Regions from separate parts of the Bradyrhizobium sp. 613_E4_N2_2 genome, predicted to be linked through region 4. Evidence: riboswitches for the same ligand, from Rfam matches in the RefSeq annotation. Region 4 holds a riboswitch; each other region holds the start of a gene.
What was found. Region 4 has a riboswitch for cobalamin ahead of AB7290_RS29650 (TonB-dependent receptor). Riboswitches for the same ligand answer to the same signal wherever they lie in the genome.
Positions count from the first base shown of each region.

Region 1: linked by a shared signal. The riboswitch ahead of AB7290_RS19620 (ribonucleoside-diphosphate reductase subunit alpha) and the one ahead of AB7290_RS29650 (TonB-dependent receptor) in region 4 are both predicted to bind cobalamin.
Region 2: linked by a shared signal. The riboswitch ahead of AB7290_RS19580 (TonB-dependent receptor domain-containing protein) and the one ahead of AB7290_RS29650 (TonB-dependent receptor) in region 4 are both predicted to bind cobalamin.
Region 3: linked by a shared signal. The riboswitch ahead of AB7290_RS30935 (TonB-dependent receptor) and the one ahead of AB7290_RS29650 (TonB-dependent receptor) in region 4 are both predicted to bind cobalamin.

Region 1 covers NZ_CP197234.1:4,114,998-4,118,985, reverse strand. Annotated here, with positions in the region: gene AB7290_RS19620 (ribonucleoside-diphosphate reductase subunit alpha) at 1-2,667, opposite strand, end outside; cobalamin riboswitch at 2,790-3,007, opposite strand; gene AB7290_RS19615 (nuclear transport factor 2 family protein) at 3,395-3,844, opposite strand; gene AB7290_RS19610 (ribonuclease activity regulator RraA) at 3,846-3,988, opposite strand, start outside.
Region 2 covers NZ_CP197234.1:4,105,062-4,109,049, reverse strand. Annotated here, with positions in the region: gene AB7290_RS19585 (DUF6925 family protein) at 1-71, opposite strand, end outside; gene AB7290_RS19580 (TonB-dependent receptor domain-containing protein) at 89-2,206, opposite strand; cobalamin riboswitch at 2,321-2,534, opposite strand; gene AB7290_RS19575 (hypothetical protein) at 2,610-2,831, opposite strand; gene AB7290_RS19570 (hypothetical protein) at 2,960-3,217, opposite strand; gene AB7290_RS19565 (hypothetical protein) at 3,320-3,532, opposite strand; gene AB7290_RS19560 (hypothetical protein) at 3,685-3,861, opposite strand; gene AB7290_RS19555 (adenylate/guanylate cyclase domain-containing protein) at 3,988-3,988, opposite strand, start outside.
Region 3 covers NZ_CP197234.1:6,503,384-6,507,371, forward strand. Annotated here, with positions in the region: gene AB7290_RS30925 (FixH family protein) at 1-22, opposite strand, end outside; gene AB7290_RS30930 (hypothetical protein) at 125-490, opposite strand; cobalamin riboswitch at 722-929, shown strand; gene AB7290_RS30935 (TonB-dependent receptor) at 1,130-3,478, shown strand; gene AB7290_RS30940 (GFA family protein) at 3,617-3,988, shown strand, end outside.
Region 4 covers NZ_CP197234.1:6,182,581-6,186,568, reverse strand. Annotated here, with positions in the region: gene cobT (nicotinate-nucleotide--dimethylbenzimidazole phosphoribosyltransferase) at 1-449, shown strand, start outside; gene AB7290_RS29655 (histidine phosphatase family protein) at 456-1,028, opposite strand; cobalamin riboswitch at 1,100-1,301, shown strand; gene AB7290_RS29650 (TonB-dependent receptor) at 1,417-3,789, shown strand; gene AB7290_RS29645 (PepSY domain-containing protein) at 3,802-3,988, shown strand, end outside.

The DNA of each region.
Region 1 (3,988 bases), 2.1 Mb from region 4:
ATCGAGCTTCTTGCCGGAGGGATTGGCGATGTAGAGGTTGAGCGACTGCGACTGGTCGATCCATTTCTGCCGGCGCGCGGCCGCCTCGATCAGCCAGGCGCTGTCGATCTCGAAGGCGGTGGCGTAGAGCGCCTTCAGATCGTCAGGAACGCGGTCGATCTGGCCGACGCTGCCGTCGAAATATTTGAGGTCGGAGACCATCACCTCGTCCCAAAGCCCCCTCGCCTTGAGGTCGCGCACCAGGAACTCGTTCACGACCGTGAAGTCGCCGGACATGTTCGATTTCACGAACAGGTTCTGATAGTTCGGCTCGATCGACTGCGAGACGCCGCAGATGTTGGAGATCGTCGCCGTCGGCGCGATCGCCATGACGTTCGAGTTGCGCATGCCGCTGGACGTGACCTTCTTGCGCAGGCGATCCCAGTCGAGCGTTGCGGAGCGATCGACGTCGAGACCACCGCGCGAGTCGGCGAGAAGCTGGATGGAGTCGAGCGGCAAGATGCCCTTCGACCACAGCGAGCCCTCGAAGCTCGGATAGCGTCCGCGCTCCGCGGCGAGATCGGACGACGCTTCGATCGCGTGGAACGAGATTGCCTCCATGCTGGTGTCGGCAAACGCCACGGCCGCGTCGGACGCGGTCGGAATGCGCTGGACCTGAAGCGCTTCCTGAAAGCCCATCAGGCCGAGCCCGACGGGACGATGACGCATGTTGGAACGCCGCGCCTCGGGGATGGTGTAGAAATTGATGTCGATGACGTTGTCGAGCATCCGTACTGCTGTCGTCACCGTCCGCTTCAGCTTGGCATGGTCGAGTCCATTGGGACCGACATGGTTGAGCATGTTGATGGAGCCGAGATTGCAGACCGCGACCTCGTCGGCGGAGGTGTTCAGCGTGATCTCGGTGCAGAGGTTCGACGAGTGGATCACGCCAACGTGCCGCTGCGGCGAACGCAGATTGCAGGGGTCCTTGAAGGTGATCCAGGGATGACCGGTCTCGAACAGCATGGTCAGCATGCGACGCCAGAGGTCGCTCGCGCGCACGGTCTTGAAGACGCGCATGCCGCCGGCTTTCGCCCTGGCCTCATAGGCCTCGTAAGCCGTCTTGAACGCCTCGCCATAGAGATCGTGCAAATCGGGCGTCTCGTCAGGCGAGAACAGCGTCCATTCGCCATCGGCATCGACGCGCTGCATGAACAGGTCCGGCACCCAATTGGCGGTGTTCATGTCGTGGGTGCGGCGGCGGTCGTCGCCGGTGTTCTTGCGCAGGTCGAGGAATTCCTCGATGTCGACGTGCCAGGTCTCAAGATAGGCGCAGACCGCGCCCTTGCGCTTGCCGCCCTGGTTGACGGCAATCGCGGTGTCGTTGGCAACCTTCAGGAACGGGATGATGCCCTGGCTCTCGCCGTTGGTGCCCTTGATGTGGGCGCCGAGACCGCGGACCGGCGTCCAGTCGTTGCCGAGGCCGCCGGAATATTTTGCCAGCAGTGCGTTGTCCTTGATCGACTTGAAGATGCCGTCGAGATCGTCCGAGACGGTTGTGAGAAAACAGGACGACAATTGCGGACGCAGCGTACCCGAATTAAACAGCGTCGGCGTCGAGGCCATGAAGTCGAACGACGACAGCAGATCGTAGAACTCGATCGCCTTGGCTTCGCGGTCGATCTCGCGAACCGCAAGACCCATCGCGACGCGCATGAAGAAGGCTTGCGGCAGTTCGATCCGCTTGCCGCGGACGTGCAGGAAGTAGCGGTCGTAAAGTGTCTGGAGGCCGAGGAACTGGAAATTCAGGTCGCGCTCGGGCTTGAGTGCAGCCGCGATCCGGCCGAGGTCGAAGCGGGCCAGTTCAGGATCGAGCAGTTCGGCGGCAATGCCGGTCTTCACATAGGCCGGGAAATATTCGACATAGCGTACAGCCATATCGGCCTGCGAGGCGGAGGTCGGCACGGCATGGACATAGGACAGCACCTCGCCGCGCAGCTTGTCCAGCAGCAGGCGCGCGCTGACATAGGCGTAGTTCGGCTCCTCCTCGACCAGCGTGCGCCCGGCCATGATCGAGGCCAGCGCCAGTTCGTCCTGGCTGATGCCGTCGTAGAGATTGCGGGTGGTCTCGGTGAGCACGGGTGCCGCGGAAACGCCGTCGAGGTCGGCGCAGGCTTCGCCGATAATCAGCGCAAGCCGCTTGGCGTCGAGACCAACGCGCGAACCGTCGGCGAGCGTGACCTGAAGTGCCGGCGCGACAGCGGGCGTCGCTTCCGCGGCCGCCTCCTCGGCGCGCTGGCGCGACCGCTCCTCGCGGTACAGCACATAGGCGCGTGCGACCTTGTGGTGCTCGCTCCGCATCAAGGCGAGCTCGACCTGGTCCTGCACGTCCTCGATATGGAAGGTGCGTCCCTCGCCTGCCCGCCGCATCAGCGCAGTGACGACTTCGGCCGTCAGCTGCTCCACGCTCTCATGGACGCGGCGTGAGGCGACCGCGCTGGTGCCTTCGACCGCAAGGAAAGCCTTGGTCATGGCGACCGCGATCTTGGCGGAATCGAACGGCGAGACCTTGCCGTTGCGACGGATGATCTGCATGGCCGGCTCGCTCGAAGCAGGCGCAAGCGATTGTGGACGCAAATGAACGATGGGTGCGGAAGCGGTGTCCGCGTCGTGCAGGTTCAGTGACATCAATGGGCCCCGTGATGCGCGCGTTGTGTTTGAGCGGGGCTGTAAGGAAGGACGCTGCAGAAACGCCGGCAGCAGAGTTGCCGGGCGGTGCATGCAAGCGACCGCCGGACACCCCGCCCGTGGACGTTCAGATTGTCGCGGCAGGTCTCCTGGCTCGCAGGTCGTCGCCCACTTCCCGTCTTCCCGGCGCGAAAGGCGCCAGTGACGATTGTTCGGAAGCAGCTCGCTGCTGACAGTTGCGGGGGCAGCGCCGGAATTCCGCGCTCTCGCGCGGTTCACCGGCTTCCCTCTTAGCCACTAAATCTTGCGATCCAGCGGAACCGTGACGCCCACATGTGGTGACATATGCAGCCGGGTGTCAACGATTCGTTGCGGGTCAGAAGCTCTGTTCCCTGTGGAATGCGGGAATTCGCACTTGGGGCGCTCTTCAGCTTGGCGCGCTGTGTGACCCACGGCCCGACTGCAGGATCACACAGTCCGGCGCGACGCTGCCGCTGCATGTCGCCTCGCAGCCGCTCACCAGCGACGTCACTGTCGCTTCCAGCACGCGCAGCTCCGCAATTTTCGCCCTGATTGCACCGAGGTGCTTCTCCGCAAAGGTCCTCGTTTCGCCGCACGGCGAGCATCGCTGGCCGGCGAGCCAGACCGAGCTGGTCAGCCCGATGCGCGTCACGATGACGGCGGTGAAGGCGCCCTCGCCGCCCAGGAACGGCGTGGACGCTCGACGCTATTCGGACGAAAGGTGATAGCCGCGATCGCGATAGTCGAAATCGACGAGTTCGCAGATCCGAGCCGAGGGATCGGCGGGCGCCGCATAATAAGCCCTGATCTCCTTGATGCGACCGCTCGCCCCTTCGAACGCGTACCATTCGTCGCCGCGAAGCGCCGTGCCATGCGTGCGCTTCCAGTGCGTCCATTCGATCACGGCTTCCGGCGACGTCGACGAGCAAAGAATCTTTTCGATCGTCCATCGCGACCCGAGATTCTCGACGCACCAGATCCATTTGCGCGCGATGGTATCGGCGCCACGCCATGGAATGTCCGGCAAGCCGGGTGGGAAGTAGTGAACCGCGTCCGCTGTGAAGCAGGCCATCAAGGCATCGTAGTCGGCGGCGTTGCAGGCGTCGAAATAGCGACGGATCGTCGCCTCCATGGCGGCGGGCGATGTCTTGCTCATGTCAGGCTCCCGCCCGGATCGTCGTGGCCCGCGCCGGATCCGCACCGGCCTTTTTCCAGGCCTCAAAGTCGGCGCGCACGGCAGGTGTGGGCGGATAGACGCCGTAGAGCGGCTCGCCCGCACTGATACGATACGACAGGTACT
Region 2 (3,988 bases), 2.1 Mb from region 4:
ACGCTCCAGCCGGCCTCAGCGTCGGCAAGCTGGCTTGCGATCAGGTCCATGAGCGGATCGGCCGTCGTCATGAGGCTTCTCTCTCTCGCTATCTGACGTCGTAATTCGCCAGGCGAATGCCGCCATAGACGCCCAGTCCCGGCTGCAGAAAGCCAGTCGGATTTTGATAGTGCACATTGGCGAGATTATCGACCCGGCCGAACACCTTCACCTGGTCGGTGACCAGATATTCGGCTGCGACGTTGACGACAGTGTAGGCCGGAGCCAGCAGACGCAGAATGCTGAAGTCGCGGTTACCATCGACGAAACTCCCGACGTGCAACACGGTTGCGGACAATGTGAGCGGGTCGATCGGATTCCAGATGACATTTGCGCTCCACTTCTCCTTCGGACGCCTCAGCAGCTCCAGTCCCGCCGTCGCATCCACCGCGCGGGTAAAAGTGTAGTCGGCACGAACGCGAAGCCGGTCCGTGATCGCAGCCGCGACGAAGCTCTCCGTGCCCTCCGTGATCGCCTTGCCGATATTGGTGTTGGTGCTCGTGAACGTCAGGGGATCGAACGTGCTCTGGATCAGGTCCGTGATGTTGTTGCGGAAGTAGGCCGACCCGAAGCGAACGCGATCGCCAAACAAGGGTTGCTCGAAGCCGGCGTCGAATCCGACGCTTTCCTCGGGCCTGAGGTTGGGATTTGCAAAGAAGAAGAACGCGGGAAAGCTGACGTAAAGCTGGTTAAGCGTCGGCGCCTTGAACCCCGTGCCGTAGCTTCCCTTGAACTTCGTATCCGTGACCGGCACGATCACGGCAGACGCCAGACGAAAGGTCGGATGCTCTCCAAACCGCTCGTTGTCGTCCTGCCGGACGTTGGCCGTGAAGAAGACTCGATCCCGGAACTGGGACTGCAGCTCCATATATCCGGCCTTGTTGACGTTTTGCGCCGAAACCGTCGCCGTTTGCAGTGTTTCGGTCTCATGCTCCGCACCAATGATGACATTGTTGTTGGGCGCGAGCTGGGTCGTGGTGTGCCAATCATACTTGACGCGGTCGCCGGTCGTGATCGTGGCCATCGCGTTGCCGGGCGAGATGTTGTAGTTCCAGTGATTGGTGTAGTTGACGCCGAAATAGCTTTTCATCCGGTCGTCGAGAGCGGACCAGACCGCCTCCCCGCGCGTGAAGAGCTGGTGCACCGTCTGCGTGCTTTGCGCGGCCGCGGGAAAGCTCGCGGATGTGACGGGATCGAAAGTGTCTCCGGTAAAGCGCAGGGTGGCGTCAGTATACCGCGCGACGCCGTTGAGCGTCAGGTTTTCGCTCAATTCGGCGCCAAGCTTCGTCGAATAGGTCATGTTGTCGTAATAGTTGCCGATCGCCTTCTGCCCCGGCGGCAGCAATTCGACCGGTGTCACCGGCACGTCGTTCGCGTGGAAATGCGCGACGTTGAAGGCATAGTTGAAGTGGTCCTGTGAACCGCTCAGACTTGCAGTTTGATTGAACGTTCCGAACGAGCCTCCCTCGACCGAGCCGGTGGCGCGGGCGGGACCGTCGCCCTTCTTCGTCACGATGGAGATCACGCCCCCCAGCGCGTCTGCGCCGTAGAGACCGCCCTGCGGACCGCGCAGGACTTCGATCTGCTGAATGTCGGAGGTGAGCAACTGGCCGAAATCAAACGAACGGTTCGGGTTGCCGGGATCGCTGACATCGATGCCGTCGATCAGGACCTTGGTGTGGTTGGAATTCGTTCCGCGCATGAAGATCGACGTCTGTCCGCCCGGACCGCCGGTCTGCACGAGGTTCAGGCCAGGAACCGCGCTCAGCGCATCGGATGCGGTCCGGCGCTGATCGCGCTCCATGTCTCTGGCGGTCAGAACCGTCACCGAGCTCGCAACCAGATTGGTCGGAGTGACAACGCCCGTCGGACTGACGACGACCGTCGGAAACAGGTTGGCCGCGGATACCCCGGCAACCGGGGGCGACGCCGGCACCAGCTCGGGTTTCGGCAACCGAGCGACGCGCTGCCGCTCGGGCTTGTCCGGCGCAGGCCGCGCGACTTGCGGCTTGGCCGGACGCTCGGTCGGCGCGACCTCGACCGGCGGCAGCAGATCGGGCGATGCCGATTGCTGGGCCTGGGCAATGGACAGATCGAGCGAATACAGGGAAACGAACGCGACAACGCCGGCGCGGAAGCGCCTGGCGGCAAAGACAATACGGGACACTCTTGTAACCTCGGTATGACGTCAGTGGCACGTCACAGCGAACGAGGTTTCACGGCAGAGCGTTCGATTGCTCCGGTGAAGCTAATGTCTGTACTCCCCGACCGACATCTTCGCGTGTGACCACGGCTGACGGCAGGTCTCCTGGCTCGCGGGTCGTTACCTTACGTCGCCTTCCCAGGACCGAGATTCCCAGTGGCATATGACGAAAGATTCACCGCTTACAGTTGCGGGGGCAGCCGTGGCGTTGAGAATATCCCGGTATCGGGAAAACCTCGCACCACGTTCCCTTTTGATCTCCGTGAGGAGAACCGTCACCGGCCAATCTACGGGGCGGGCAAGCGGAGAGTCAATCGGCCGGTTGCATGACGGGCAAAGCACCGCACCGGAGATTGAGCCGGCGCAATCAGGCCGTCTCCCGCTCCGAACGCGTCCTGATCATCGCCCGCTCGCCGGCATCGACGAGCTGGCCGATGCCGGTGCGGCCTGTGAGCGCGCAGCGGATGATGTTCTCGGCAACGGACCTGCGAAAGCAATGGTCCTCGCCGACCGGGCGATTGCGGCAGACCCGATCCAGCGCCAGCTTCATGTTGATCCGGGTGCGGGTGTCGAAATGCTCGCTGATCATTCGCAGGGCCTCGGTGCGTTGATGTCGGAGCGGAAACGCGTCGGCGTAGGCCGGGTTCCAAAAAAGGACCGCGCAAGGCGTTGCGCAGAGCCGACTACGCCCGATCTCTTGGTCCTGTGACGGGCGGGCTACGCCCGACCTCTTGGCCGCTGGGCCTGAGCCCAGGCCGCGGTGACGTCGCGCAGCGGAGCGTCGATGCGCCGGATCGGGGTCAGCTCACCGGAGGCCGAGATGATGGCGGTCTCCTCGCGGCGACAGCGCGGGCATACGAAGCGGACCTCGTGCGGCGACGAAGACCAGCTCGAACGTTTGACGTTGGCCGCCATCGGCCATGCATCGCAATGCGAGCACGACACCAGGAACCGACCGGGATCGAGCATACCCATTCCATAGGACTCCGCGTCCTGCCTGCCGCTTCAATGACTAACCCATGTGAATCGTTCCGGTGCCCGAGCACCCTCAGCGCTAGCTCCAGCCAGCGCCGCCGCTCAGTGGGCACCCTTGAGGGTGCATGACGTGGTGCAGGTGACGGTGTTGCCGTGGTCGCACGCCTTGCAGGCGGCAACGCACTGGTTCATGTCGCGGGGATTGTAGGAGCTGTAGTTCCGCATCGCACAGACCGGGGTCGAGCCGGTGATGTCCTGCTCCTGGTTGCAGGCGGCCGTCATGAGCGCGAAGATGAGGACTGCGAGAAGGCGCATGGGATTGCCCTGGTTAGGAGCGGCAAAGCGACGTCAGCGAGATGCGCTGCACCGCAACGGACCTCGGCATTCCCAATGCGAGCAATCATGATCGCGACGCTCGCATCCTCAAAGGATGCGCGCCAAACATTAAGAACGGATTGCAGGTGGCGTCAGGCCGCGGCCTTGGTCGCGATCGCCTTCCGCATATCCACCGCCAGCTGACGGTACTGCTCCGAGAGTCTCAGATAGAACTCGCGCTTGGTGCTGTCGGTGGCGAGCTTGGCAATCAGCTCGCATTCGGCGGTGAGCGTCTCGAACCGTTCCAGCCTGTCATGAAGTTCTGTCATCGGCGTGTCCCCATCAAACGCCACAAGGGACGTCAAACCTAAGCCTGAGAAATAGGTCACGGCGAACATCGTTATCCAGTAGAAACGTTTTTTCCAGCAAGGGCGGTGCAAGCCCAGCAAGAACGGC
Region 3 (3,988 bases), 320 kb from region 4:
CGGTGCTGATTTTGGAAAGCATTGTCCTGTCCTCATGAATTGATCTTTCGCCGTGGCGCGTGAAGCGCGCACGTCAGTCGTCGTCGCGAGCAGGCACGCCGCTCGCGTCTCGGGCTTTGCGAGATCAGATTCGAGGAGGTCGGAAAGGAGGACTGCCGCCGCGGAAGGAAACGACCTGATCCGGGGGAATAGCCATCGTGCTGGCCATGACGGCGAGACGTTCGAACGCCACGGGCCTGACATCACCGAGCGCGATGATCCCACCGACGCAGCAGAAGCCCATCCCGCACTTGTAGCCGCCGCTATGGGAGCCCGTTCCCTTCATGTCGGGACAACAATCGTCCATCGACATGTCGGCGTCGCCGCTCATGTGCATGGCCGTCTGCATGCCATCCGACGACATTGCGAGGTTCGCCGCGGACGCGCCAACCGGCAGCATCGCCAAGGATATGGCGATGGCGACTGCCAGGATGGTACGGACGAACTGCATCAATATCGACTTACCTTGTCGGGCCGGAACTCGGCCTCAGTAGCATACTCGGACACCAAAGGCAGTTATTGATCGTGGTCAAGCGTTCGTTACCCAGGCTCGTCCGGAGGCCGGGTTGGACGTTTCGACGCGGTCCTTCGGACTATCGTGCAAAACAGCAACACAAGGCCACCATCGACCGACCGGCCCGTCCAGCAGCCCGCGCGGATGTTGACGCGCTCATCCCCTGATGCCAGTTTCGTGATCGGTAGTGTCCGCAAGGACTCTTCAAGGGAATGCGGTGCGTCCACCTCAGTGGGCAATTCCGCGGCTGCCCCCGCAACTGTAGGCGGATAGCCGACGACCAAACGAACCACTGGAGCCCCGCTTGGGCCTCTGGGAAGGTGGTCGAAGGCGATGACCCGCGAGCCAGGAAACCTGCTACCAGCCATGGTCACGCGCGAACGCATTGGGCGGGGTGCCCTGATGTCGGACAAGTAGCCGGTGCATCCGCCGCCTGGGGCGAAGGTGGATGACTAAGGCAACCGCGGTGACGGTTTGTTTGCGTCGCCGCAGAGCGTTGTCGTGCAAAATCTTCATTTCCGTGCTGGCGCAAGGCCAGCGTTATCGCGTGCTTTCCTGATTACTCTGCTCTCGTCGGTGTCCTTGTCGTCCGCGGCGCTCGCGCAAAGCGCGGCGCAGGACAACCGCTCCCGGGAGGTCGGCCCGGTGATCGTGTCGCCGCCTGCGCCGCGACAGGCTCCTGCCGTCAGCCCCGGCACTCAGAAGCAGCGCGCGGCCCGGCGCGCCGCGGGACGCAATCGTGGCGCCCCTGCTATCGCCGTTCCGGCCGCGCAAGCTCCGAGCGGGCCGGTACAGACGCCGCTCAATACGGCAGCCGTCACCGACGTCGGCTCCCGGCTCGGCATCACGGCGCGCGAGATGCCGGCGACCGTCGAGGTCATCGGTCAACAGACGATGCAGAACCTGGGCATCCGGACCACGACCGACGTCGCCAAGGCTGCAGTCGGCGTCACCGGCGGCGATGCGCCCGGCGCGCCCGCCATCTTCTCGATGCGTGGCTTTTCCGGCGACCAGATCTCCACGCTCTACAACGGAATCCCGATCGGGCCGTCGACCATGACCGGCCGTCCCATGGACGTGGCTGGTCTCCAGCAGGTCGAGATCATCAAGGGACCGGACTCGCTGGTGGCGGGCCTCGGTGCGACCGGCGGCGCCATCAACTACGTGAACAAGGCGCCGCACACCGGACCAATCGTCAACGACGCCTTCACTTCCTACGATTCCTTCAACGGCTATCGCGCCGGTTACGGATCGGGCGGCAGCACGCTGATCAACGGCCTCGACTACCGCTTCGACATCAGCCATTTCAACAACAAGGGCTTTATCGACGACACCTATTCGAAGCTCAGCAACGTCTCGGGCCAGCTGAACTATCGCGTCAACGAGAACCTGAGGATCTGGGGCGCGACCGAATACAGGCAGGACAACGACCGCTTCTACTGGGGGACGCCGCTGGTGCCGGCGAACGCGCCGGGCATCGTGCCGACGTATGGCGTCGTCTCCGGCCTCTGGAGCAACTATTACCTCGGCGGCGGCACGCCGGTCCCGGTCACCATCGACGCGCGCACGCTGACCACGAACTACAACGTGCTCGACAATCACAGCGGCGCCAACGAGCTCTGGCTGCGCAGCGGCTTTCAATGGGACATCACCAACAACATCTCGCTGAAGAGCCTGGTCTATGGCTATGACGCCCACCGGCACTGGTTCAACAACGAGATCTCGTCGTTTGACCAGACCGTAGGCAATTTCGCAGGCGCGCAGAGCATCTACCGCGAGCGCCTGGCGCTCGATCACGCGCAGCGGCTCTACGGCAACATCACCGACCTCACCGTCAATTCCAATCTCGGCGGAATGGACAATCGCTTCGTCGCCACCGTGGCGGCGAGCAGCAACCAGTTCAACGTCTCGCAGGACACGCTGTTCTTCAATGACTACGTCGACCTCCTCAATCCGGACCGCGGCCTCTACGGCCCGCGCAGCGACGAGAAGATCTACACCCATCTCGACACCGCCTCGCTGTCGTTCGAGGACCGGCTCAAGCTGACCTCGACCTTTGCGCTGATCGGCGGCATCCGTTTTGAGAATATCGAGCTGTCGCGGACCCGCTTCGACGAGAATGGCCTCCTGAAAGCCAACTATCCTTTCTCGAAGACGTTCAATCCGGTCACCGGACGCATCGGCTACACCTGGGACATCGCGCCCGGCGTGATGCTTTACAGCCAGTACGCGACGGCAGCCGACCCGACGGTGGCGAACATCTTCATCCTCAGGCCCACGACGCCGCTGCTGCTCACGACGTCGCGGACCTACGAGACCGGCGTGAAGCTGCTGTCGGCCGACAGGCGCGCGGAGGCCACGTTCTCGGCCTTCGACATCGAGCGCAAGAACGTCTACGTCCCCGAAAGCGGCATCCTCTTCAACGTCGCCGGCAAGATGGCCTCCAAGGGCGTCGAGATCGCCGCCGCGGTCAATCCGGTCGCGGGCCTGAAACTATGGGGCAACGTCGCCTTCGTGCAGTCGCGCTTCATCGACTTCACCTATGTCGACGGCAATGGCGACTTCCAGTCCTATTCGGGCAAGACGCCGCCCAACGTTCCCAACTTCATCGCCAACGCCGGCGCCTCCTATCGCTTCGACACGAAGCTGCCGGTCGAGATCGGCGGCCTCGTCCGTCACGTCGGCGACCGCTTCAACTTCCAGGACAATCTGGTCACGATGGACGCCTACACGATCTTCGACGCATACGCGTTCGTCGATATTCCAAAAGCCTATTTCCCGGGCGTCGACCAGACCCGGATCAGCTTTCGCGTGAGGAACCTGACCAACAAGCCCTACGCGGCCTGGGGCGATCCGGGTTACACCGACCAGATCATCCTGGGCGCGCCGCGCAGCTACGAGATCGCGGCTTCGTTCAAGTGGTAGTCGCGGATCACCTCGCCCGCGCCGTGGCAGGAGTTGTCACGCGACAGTAGGACGCAATCGCAAATCGATTGCGCCGTTGAAGCCGCAGGTCTCGAGAGCTATCGATCAACGAGACCTGTCTTCCATCGGGAGGAACGCATGAGCACCATCACCGGCGGTTGTCACTGCGGCGCGATCCGCTATCAGGTCGAGGGCGAAGCGATCGTGCACGCGCTGTGTCACTGCCGCGATTGCAGGCTTCACGCGGGCGCTCCCGTCGTCGGCTGGACGATGTACGCGGACGATGCCGTCAAGGTGACCAAGGGCGAGCCCAAGGTGTATCACTCCTCGGAAAATGCCCGGCGGCACTTTTGCGGCGACTGCGGAACCGGCCTGTTTTATGTCAATGCCGACATGTTGCCCGGGGTCATCGACGTCCAGAGCGCGACCTACGACGATCCCGATGCCGTACCGGCGACGATGCACATCCAGGTCGCAGAGCGCCTTCGATGGATGGAGCGCGCGCACGAA
Region 4 (3,988 bases):
CCGGCGTCGACGCGGCCGGCCGCGCGCACAAGGCGGGTGTGATCGATGCGGCGATTGCGCATCACGGCATTGCGGGCGCTTCGCCGGAAAAAATCCTGTGCGCCGTCGGCGGCCTCGAAATCGCGGCGATTTGCGGCGCCATCATTGCGGCTGCGCAAGCCCGCGTTCCCGTGTTGATCGATGGCTTCATCGTATCGGTGGCGGCGCTGGCGGCGGTACGGCTGAACCCGTCGTGCCAGCCATTCCTGCTGCCGTCGCATCAATCGGCGGAGCAGGGGCATCGGCTGGTGTTGCGTGCGCTGAACGTGCAGCCGTTGATCAGCCTCGATCTCAGGCTCGGCGAAGGATCGGGTGCGGCCATCGCGCTGCCGCTGGTGCGGCTCGCGTGCAGCCTTCACAACGGCATGGCGACCTTCGCGCAGGCCAATGTGCCGGATCGCCCGGCCTGACCCGGCTCAAGCCGCGCGCTGATTGACCGCGACGACGCGCCAGCCGGTGGCGAGCCGGTCGATCCGGGTCAGTGACAACGGATCGATCACGAAGCGCAGGGCCGCTTGTGGTGTCAGATCCAGCGCAATGCAGAGCGCGGCGCGGATGGTGCCGGAGTGAACGACGAGCGTTGCCGAGCCGGCGCCGATTTGCGAGAGACCCAGCCGGACGCGCACGACCTGATCCTCAAAACTTTCGCCGCCCGGCGGCCGCCCGTGCGCCGGATCGCTCCAGAACTGCGCATAGGTCTCGCCGCCGGTCGCCGCGAGCTCGTCATGCCGCCGGCCGGTCCAGTCGCCAAAATCCTGCTCACTTAATTCGGGCACCAACGCGGGTTCGAGTCCCAGCGCGCGCGCCGTCTCAACCGTACGTCGCGCCGGGCTCGCCAAGCTCGCAGCATCTGGCGGAAGCCTCTGCCGCAACGCCTCCAGTTGCACGCGATCGCCGAGATCGGCGGGCGCGTCGGCCGCATGGATCGTCCCTTTGACGCCGTCGACGGGCGCATGCCGTATCAGCCAGAGGAAGGTCTCGCCTTCCATACCTATCTCCAAGGAAGTTGGTCGCGGTGGTAATAACGTCGCACCGGCACATTGACTCTGTCTTGTCGGTAATCCTAGATGGCTTTGACGGTTTCCCCGAGTGGGGATGAAAAGGGAATGCGGTGCGGGGATTTTGTCCCCAATGCCGCGGCTGCCCCCGCAACTGTAAGCGGCGAATCTTGCGTCACGAGCCACTGGGTATCTCGGTCCCGGGAAGGCGATGCAAGGTACTGACCCGCGAGCCAGGAGACCTGCCGTCAGCCGTGGTCACACGCGAAGATGTCGGTCGGGGAGTACAGACATTCGGCTTCATCGGAAGGCTCAAAGGCCGGAGGTGGGACCTGGTTCGCTGTGACGTGCCACTGACGTCATACCGAGGTCCCGAACTGTGTCTTCCATTCGTCTTGTACGACCGCGTTGCTTCCTGCTCGCTTCCGCCGCGCTTACTTCATTTGCAGTCGCCGATCTGCCCGCAGCGCTGGCGCAGCAGGCCCGCGAGCCGCTGCCGCCGGTCGAGGTGTCGCCCGCCCAATCCCGCAAACCGGCAAAGCCGGCGGCCCGGGACGCGCAGAGCCCACGCCGCGCAGCATCGCGCAGGCCAGCGGCCGCATCGGCCGCGGCCAAGCCCGTCGTGCCGACCGCGGCGGCGCAGACGCCGCTCAACACCAATGTGGTTGCCGAGAGCGCCTCGCGCCTCGGCCTGACCGTGCAGGAGACACCCGCGACCGTCGAGGTCATCTCGGCCGAGACCATGCGGGAGCAGGGCTATCGCACCGTGTCGGAGGTTGCGCAGGGCGCGGTCGGTGTCACCTCCGGCGACAATCCGGCCGAGCCCGCGGCTTTCTCCATGCGTGGCTTCACCAACAGCCAGATCAACATGCTCTACAACGGCATCAAGATCGGTCCGCAGAACATGACCTCGCGGATCACGGATACGGCCAATCTCGCAGCCGTGGAATTTTTGAAAGGTCCGGCCTCGCTAATGTCGGGCGAAGGTGCCGCCGGTGGCGCAATCAACTTGATCACGAAGCAGCCACACACCGGGCCGATCCGGAATGACGCTGACTTCTCCTGGGATTCGCTCAACTCGTTCGGCGTCCATTACGGCTCGGGCGGCAGCACCAATTTGCAGGGGCTCGACTACCGCTTCGACATCAGCCGCGCCTCGCTCAATGGCTTTGCCGACGACACCAATACCAAGACGCTGGATGTGTCTGGCCAGCTCAATTACCGCATCTCCGACAGCCTCAAGATCTGGGGCGCGATCGAGTACCGGGAAGATCGCTCGAAGGCCTATTGGGGCGCACCGCTGGTACCGGTCGCCTTCAGCAGTTCGCATGCGACGAGCGGGATTGTTTCGGGCAATTACGTCTCGAACTTCAACAAAACGAATCTCGGTGCGATCACGATCGACGATCGTACCTTCAACACCAATTACAACGTTCTCGACAACCGCAACGTGGCACAAGAGGTGTGGCTGCGCGGCGGCTTCGAACTGAAGCTGGCGCCTGACCTGACGCTGAAGAGCCAAGCCTATGCCTATGGCGCGGAGCGTACCTGGTTCAACAACGAGATCGAGGCTTTCAATGCCAGTACGGGCCTGCCCAACTCGAACATGGTCGATCGCGAGCGCTTCTATGTTGCACATAGCCAACGCCTTGTCGGCAACATTACCGACCTGATTTGGGACGCTAATATCGCAGGCTTCGACAACCGCCTGGTCACGACACTTTCGTCCAGCTATCTCGATTTCGTCAGGCCAGGCGCGGCCAACTTCCCGGACGATTACGTCTCGCTCGTCAATCCCGACCGTGGCCTTTACGGCCTGCTCACGACGCAGCAGCAGACCGCGCGCATCGACAACGAGGCGCTGTCGTTCGAGGACCGGGTGAAGCTCACGCGAACCTTCGCGCTGGTCGGCGGCCTCCGCGTCGAGCATATCGGGCTTGACCGCAACTCGACCGACGCCGCCGGGCTGGAAAAGGCGAACTTCCCGTTCTCGAAGTCCTGGGTCCCGACGACGGGTCGCATTGGCTATACCTGGGACGCCGTTCCCGGCCTGACCTTCTTCAGTCAGTACGCGACCGGTGCTGACGTCTCAGCCAACAACATCTTCCTGCTTGGGCCAGCCCAGCCGCTCGACCTGACGACCTCGCGCACCTATGAGACGGGCGTCAAGCATCTGTTGTGGAACAACAGGGCGGAATGGTCGTTCTCGGCCTACGATATCGAGCGCAAGAACGTCTATGCGGCGGCTGGCGGCATGCAGCTCAACATCGCGGGACGGCAGGAGTCGAAGGGCGTCGAGCTCGCCGCGGCCGTACGCCCGATCGATCCCCTGCGGCTCTGGGGCAACATCGCCTATGTCGATGCACGCTATGCCGACTACAATTTTGCCGGTGGTTCGTTCTCCGGCAACACGCCGCCGAACGTGCCGCGTGTCGTGGCCAATGCCGGTGCGTCGTACCGGTTCTTCACGCCCTGGCCGGTGGAGCTCGGCATCACGGGCCGCTATGTCGGCGACCGCTACAACACCGATGCCAACGTCGTGACGATGAAGGCCTACACCGTCGCCGACGTCTACGCCTTCGTCGACATCCCGAAGACGGTGTTCAACGCGGTCGACCAGGCCCGTCTGGGCTTCCGCGTGCGCAACATCACCAACAAGCGCTACGCGATCTGGGGCGATCCGTTCTATCCCGACCAGATCCTGCTCGGTGCGCCCAGGACCTATGAGCTCTCGGCCGCGTTCAAATGGTAGGGCGCTGACCACATGATGAACGCGATCGTGCTGCTGCATCGCTGGCTCGGGATCGCGTTCTGCCTGCTGTTCGCGATGTGGTTCGCGAGCGGAATCGTGATGCACTTCGTCCCGTTTCCGTCATTGGCGGAAGCGGAACGTTTTGCCGGGCTCGCGCCGGTGGCTGGCGGAGCGGTGAGGATTGCGGTCGCGGAGGCCG